DNA from 2 places in the Desmospora activa DSM 45169 genome. Region 1 is predicted to be linked to the other one. Evidence: predicted binding sites of a transcription regulator. Region 1 holds the regulator's gene; the other holds the start of a gene.
The links. The regulator Rex, encoded in region 1, represses fermentation and respiration genes when NADH is low (regulators of the CRP and FNR family bind a similar motif). The targets are predictions, from matches to a motif close to TTGTGAAATATTTCACAA.
Positions count from the first base shown of each region.

Region 1 (3,425 bases):
TGCCGCTAGCGGTTTTCTCTTCTTGCTCGATCGCTTCTAGAACCACACGATCTCCCAACGGTTTGATCACGACAAAACACCCTCCTTCTTGAGGTGGACATTTTCGGCTTGTTAGCACTCGCATCAACCGAGTGCTAACACCATAAACAATGATATATTCCTCAGTTTGATTTTGCAAGCCCTTCCGGCGAAAAAATTGCCCCCGCTGTACTGGAAAAAGAAACAAACCCGGTTAGATCGGGTTTGAACAGAGAACGCGAGAATCCCGATACCGATCCACACCGGTAAATCACGTGCTCCATCAGAAAAGGTTAAGCTACCCTGTAAGACAATCGGGAGTAGAGTTCCGTCTTTATTCCCTGACTCACACGCACAAGTTTGACCCTCGGTTGCGATGCTCCTGGGTACCTGGCAGAGGCCATGCGATTAAACAACCGATCGCATGAAGCCTTTTAGCTGGATTAATCTTTTGGCTGCTCCCCCCACCAGTCGGCCTCCGAGCCGGGGGTGGCTTCTCTCTCCTGCCACGACGCCTCGTATGCTTCCTCTTCCGCTTTCATCTTGCGATAGATGCGCATGGAAAAGAAGATGCTTACCTCATACAGACCGATTAGGGGAAGTGCGACCAGGATATTAGAAATAAAGTCCGGCGGGGTGATAAAAGCCGCCAGCACCACCATCGCCAGATAGGCGAACTTGCGCCCTTTTTTCAATATTTCCGGGTTTAGAATCCGGATTCGCGTCAAAAAGAGAATGATCACCGGCAGTTCAAACAAAAGGCCGATTGGAATCACAATCCGAAACATAAAGCGAAAAAATTCGTACATTCCGTAGGTTTCCGTCGCCCCCAAAGAAGCCGTTAACAGGGATAAAAAGCCGATTATAAACGGCAAAATCAAAAAATAGCCAAACAGAAGTCCTAGGATGAGCAAGACGACGGATAAGGGAATATAACGCAATGTCGCTCGCTGCTCCTGTTTCGTCAGACCCGGCTGAACAAACCGCCACGCCTGATACAAAGCCACCGGCGAGGTTAGAACCAGACTGACGACAAAGGCAAAATTCATAAAGATGCTCAAGGATTCCGCTGGAGAAAAGATATGCAGCTCAAGATTACGTCCCAGGGGACCACTTAATATATCCGTCGTAATCCAATCGATAATCGGTTTGGCACACACAAATCCCACAATCAAAAACAAGACGAAAAACATCAACACGATGATGATTCGCTTCCGCATTTCACCTAGATGTTCCGTCCAACGCTGTTCTCGATCCGTCATCACTTCCGGGCTGGTGTAGCCGCCTCTGTTTCGTTGCTATAAGCGTAAAGTCGCTTCATCGACCACACCAACCCTCCCTCACTCTCACGGAAAAATTAAATATCGGACCCACTTCACTCTCTATCTCGATCAAACCAATCTCATAGATAGCCGCCAGACTGGTGTAATGTCTCAAACCCTTTGGAAGCAAAGGGGCTTATCCAATGATTGGTGAAATCGCTACACTACCTTTCGTGATCCCGTTCTCCAACCTCCAGCACCGGAAGATCTTCGTCGATAGGGAAGTTTTTCAGGAAGTAGATCAAAGTTTGCAGTTCAATTGTCAAATCGATGTTGTGCATACGCACATGAGGGGGCACGGTCAGTCGGACGGGGGTAAAATTCATGATCCCGCGAATGCCAGCATCCACAATCATATCTACCGTCGCCTGGGCCACGGTAGCAGGAACCGTCAGGATCGCCACCTCCACTTGGTGCAACTCAACCACTTCCTGAAAGCGTTCCATCGAAAAGACCGGAATCCCGTCCACCTCTTTGCCCACTTTTGAGATATCCGCATCAAAACCGGCTACGATTTTCGTGTTATGGCTGCGGTAAAAATTGTAGCCCAGCAAAGCGGTTCCCAAATGCCCCACACCAACCAGAACGACATTGGTCACCTCATCCTGATGAAGGAAATCGCGTAAAAATTGCAATAGGTAGTTGACATTATATCCGTAACCCTTTTTGCCCAGCTCACCCAGATAGGAAAGATCGCGACGGATGGTAGCTGGATCAATCTGCAATGCATCGCTCAGTTGAGAGGACGAAATACGCTTTTTCCCGATTGCGTGCAATTTCTCCAGATATCGATAATAGAGGGGCAACCGCTTGGCAGTCACCTGCGGTATTTTTCCTTCAGACATACAGCATCACCCCCGTTTGGCCGTTTATATTTATCACCCTCGTTTAGGTGTTTCTATCCTTTTTTTCCAAGTGGAGTGTCAAATTCAATCCGGTAAACACCTCGTGTCGTCTCTCCTGTCAGTGCCGACGCTTTTCAACAGTTTATCAACAATTCCTTGCCTCGATACCTCAACAGGAATGAAGGCCACCGTAGCCCAACTGCACGATATCATGGCGAGTAATGCGTTTCCCTACCAATATCCGCGGCAAAAACACATCAAATGACGTGTATTCATCATGAATGACGCAACCCGGCAAACCGAGTATCGGCGTTTGCTGATAATAAGCCACCATCAACATCGACCCTGGCAGCATCGGCGTTCCATAGCTGATAACATCCGCCCCCAGTGCTTTGATTGCCCCTGGTGTGCGATCATCGGGATCGACGGACATACCGCCGGTAACGCAAACCAAGTCCGCACCCTGTTCAACAAATGCCCGCACTTGCTCAATGATACGATCCTTTTCGTCACTGGCCAAGGTTTGACCCATGATAACGGAGCCAAAGCGTTCCACTTTTTCCTGCACCACCGGGCCAAAGCGATCCTGAATACGACCGTGGTACACCTCACTGCCGGTGATCACCACCCCGACTTTGCGCTGCGGAAACGGGACAACCTCCAGCACAGGCAATGTTGCATCGGCTAGTGCGGCTGCTTCCACCTGTCTCAGTCGCTCTTCCGGATAGAGAAGCGGGATCACGCGTGTTGCAGCCACGATGTCTTCCTTTTTAACGGGGATATCCGTTTTTCGAGTGGATAACACCGCCTGTTCCACCTGATTAATCCCATGGACACGGTTTGCATCCACCTGTAATAATCCATCTCGTTCCGCCACCAGGTTAACTTTCCCTTCCCGGGGCTGGGTCAAGGTCAATCCCGTTCCACATACCGCCGTAGCGATGCGAAGAGCAGCATCGTTCTCGTGCCACTCTCCTTCCGCAATCTCCAGTACATATAAGTGCTCCTTGCCGATGGACAACAAGGCTTCCCGATCCTCTTCACGAACCACATGCCCTTTTCGAAACAAGGGACCTTTATATTTTCCGGGGAGCACCTGGGTCAAGTCATGGGCCAATACGAGCCCCACCGCTTCGGAGACATGAACCTCCCGCAACTTGCTCTTCATTTTTTAACTCCCCCTCGATTTCCCAATGCTACTCTCTTTATTGTAACAAGCGGGGCTGGGCATGTGTAGATT
Region 1 covers NZ_PZZP01000004.1:35,067-38,491, forward strand. The annotation lists gene groES (co-chaperone GroES) at 1-70, opposite strand, end outside; gene tatC (twin-arginine translocase subunit TatC) at 462-1,280, opposite strand; gene C8J48_RS17260 (redox-sensing transcriptional repressor Rex) at 1,505-2,185, opposite strand; gene C8J48_RS17265 (molybdopterin-binding protein) at 2,355-3,353, opposite strand.

Region 2 (3,425 bases), on a different contig from region 1:
GGGCAGTGCCGTAGTAATAGGCGGTATCGGGAAAGAAACCGACGATCCCGACGAAGAAAAAGACGAGAAATACGTTTGTCACTTCCCATACCGGTGACAGATAGCGATCGATAATCCGGTTGATCAGGTGTTCTTTTTTGGTGAGAACGCTGTAGTAAGAGAAGAATCCGGCACCAAAGTCAATAGACGCCACAATGAGGTATCCATATAGAAACGTCCACAAAACCGTGATACCGATCAATTCCAATGACATCCGCTATTCCTCCTTCCTCAGGCGATACCGCGTTGTTCCATTTCTTTTTCCGCCGGTCGATTTTTAAAGAGGCGCAACAGAACGAGACTGGCAAAAATGGCGAGAGCGATGTAGAGAGCAGTAAACATCAGCAACAACACACCAACGTTGTCAGCAGTGGTGGAGGCTTCGCTCACTTTCATGATCCCGCGCAAAATCCAAGGTTGTCGTCCCACTTCAGCGTAAATCCACCCAAACTGAATCGCCAGAAACGAGAGCGGAGCCGCCCATACAATCCCCTTTAATAGCCATGGACGATAGGGGTTTTTTTGGCGCCACCACAACCAGGCGAAGAGCGCCGCAATCACAATTAGATAGGTGCCAATTACAACCATGCCGTCAAACAGATAGTGAATCCATAAAGGAGGGCGTTCATCCTCGGGAAAATCGTTAAGACCGATAATTTCAGAGCTGGGCGTCCCTCCACCAAGAATACTTAACGCCCAGGGAATCTCCAGTGCCCCCCGTACATTGCCGTTATCATCCAACCATCCGAACAAAACCAGGGGCGCATATTGGTCTGTCTCAAAGTGCCACTCTGCCGCAGCCAGCTTTTCCGGCACGTATTCAGCCAGGAATTTGCCGGAGAAATCGCCAGCCAACGCGGTTGCCAAGGCGAGTACAAGGCCGAGAATCATGGTTAGTTTCAACGCTTTTTTGTAATAGACATGATTCCGCCCTTTTAAAAGGTGCCAAGCGGCAATCGCAGCCAGCAAAAAGGCACAAGTGACATAAGCAGAGGTGAGAACGTGAGCTACTTTGGTTGGAGTGGCCGGATTAAACATGGCTTCCAGCGGACGGATGTTGATCACTTCTCCGTCCGGGCTTAAAGAGAATCCGGTGGGTGTATTCATAAAAGCATTGACCGTGGTGATAAAGACTGCTGACAGCGATGACCCCAACACGATTGGAATCGACATCAACCAGTGATAAATTGGCTTCTTAAATCGATCCCAGGTGTAGAGATAGATACCCAGAAAGATGGCTTCAAAGAAAAAGGCGAAGGTTTCCAAAAACAAGGGCAAGCTGATAATGTTGCCCGCCATTTGCATAAATCGTGGCCATAACATACTTAACATCATCCCGATACAGGTGCCGGTTACAACTCCTACCGCCACAGTGATGACAAAGCCACGGGTCCAGCGGCGAGCCATCAAAATATAATGAGGATCTTTTTTGTAGATGCCCCATCCTTCTGCAATCGAGATAAATACAGGAACACCGACACCGATGGTTGCCCATATAATGTGAAAAGAAAGTGTTTCCGCTGTTAGAATTCGACTTAGAATAGTGGGATCCATGGTATTGCCCCCTCTAATACCCTTGTTACCGTCATCATACCTTCTTTTTGTTTGTGAAGAAATACACAAATTTAACCTTTCATAAAGTCTTCACTTATTTGACATGGGATCAACAAAAATAAGACATTAAACTGTCAGAGTGTTGGCGAAAAGGTTTACTTAAATTTAAACTTTGTTCATCATTGAACAAATAAACCCAAAATCGTCTAGAAGTCCTATAGCCAAGCCCTATACTTCTCGTTATGCTGTTGGCATGAGTCTGTTTATCCTTTATCTTCTAATGATTAACGGTTATGGTTGCCTTGTCATGTGGCACGATAAGCGACGAGCGAAACAGGGGGGATGGCGCGTTTCCGAGCGACACCTGTTTACGGCTGCGCTGGCGGGAGGAGGCGCCGGTATCTGGGCAGGAATGCAATGGTTTCGCCATAAGACGACCCGTCCTGCCTTTCGCATCGGTATCCCCTGTATTATGGTCGTAAACGGATTAATGACGATTTTATGTCTTTATTGGCTGTGGTGATCGTTTTTTCTGCATGATGTTGGCAGATGACATCTTTCCCCTTTGTTACACACTAAGAAGCAAAGGGGTGACCAGAATGAAAGGAATCATCACAGGATTATCGATCCTTCTGTGTATCTGTGGCTGTACAACACAGACTCCACCCCCACAAAGCCTTGGGGAGCCCCCTTTACCACAACAGATGGGACAGCAGCCGACCTCCAATTTAATCCTAACGGATGGAGAGAGACGCTGGGAGCTCAATTTAGCAGATGTAGGCTTTGATGGAGTGGATCCGACCACGTTGGATCGTGCCGCTTTTTTTGAGTGGTTGGCCAGTAATGTGGAATCACAGGTGAATCGCCCCCCGGTTTCAGCCCGGTTTGAAAACCGAAAGCCGATCCCTCACCGGGACGGTCGCCAAGTTGATCGGCACGAATTGGAGGGGTGGTTGGATCATATTCACGAACACGTCAACCAAGTATCGGAAGTCCCGATCCAAGTCTGGAAGCCGATGATCACCACCAAAACACTGCTTCGTATCAAAGAAAAACGGCTAGGGACTTATAGCACTCGCTATAACCCTGGGAACGTCAACCGCACGCACAACATTCATTTATCGACCAAGGCGATGGATCATGTTGTGCTACCTGAAGGTGAGATTTTCTCATTTAATCAAATCGTAGGGATGCGTACACCCAACCGAGGGTATAGACCGGCACCGGTTATTGTTCGCGGTGAGTATACAGAAGGAATTGGCGGAGGGATTTGCCAAACCTCATCCACTTTGTTCAACAGTGTAGAGCGAGCGGGTTTGCGGGTTATTCAGCGAGTCAGTCATACAAAGAATGTTACCTATGTCCCTCCGGGCCGCGATGCGACAGTCTCTTGGGGAGGACCCGATTTCAGCTTCCAAAATCAACTCAATCAACCGATCTTGGTTGCTGCCCGCGCCAATCAGGGGTGGTTGACAGTGGATATCTACGGATCGGGAGATACTCACAATCATCCACGATCCACACCCGAACCGCCAAAGGATGAACCGAAAGTGGAAAAAGTTCCACCGAAAACAAAGCAGCCGTTGGATAAAAGCGCGGAAGAATATCGTAATCCGCCTTTACAGAAGAAAGAGTGGGAGCAGGATATAACTGAATGAAGGTGAAAAAAGAAGGGGAGGGGGACCTTCTTTTTTCATCGCTTTCCTATTTCAGATTTTTACGCATTTTGTATGAAACGAGCCGTTTAATGCAAAATTTGCATAGATCTTCGCTTCACTCTTTGTTATAATGGGTACCGTTCTTCTGAGTGTAGAGGAGAAGGAGGGATTGGA
Region 2 covers NZ_PZZP01000001.1:1,931,667-1,935,091, reverse strand. The annotation lists gene C8J48_RS09430 (cytochrome d ubiquinol oxidase subunit II) at 1-253, opposite strand, end outside; gene C8J48_RS09425 (cytochrome ubiquinol oxidase subunit I) at 271-1,593, opposite strand; gene C8J48_RS09420 (DUF1294 domain-containing protein) at 1,847-2,116, shown strand; gene C8J48_RS09415 (VanW family protein) at 2,193-3,251, shown strand; gene C8J48_RS09410 (resuscitation-promoting factor) at 3,425-3,425, shown strand, end outside.
Region 2: C8J48_RS09425 (cytochrome ubiquinol oxidase subunit I) is a predicted target of Rex. The motif match lies at 1,645-1,662, and genes of this name have one in related genera.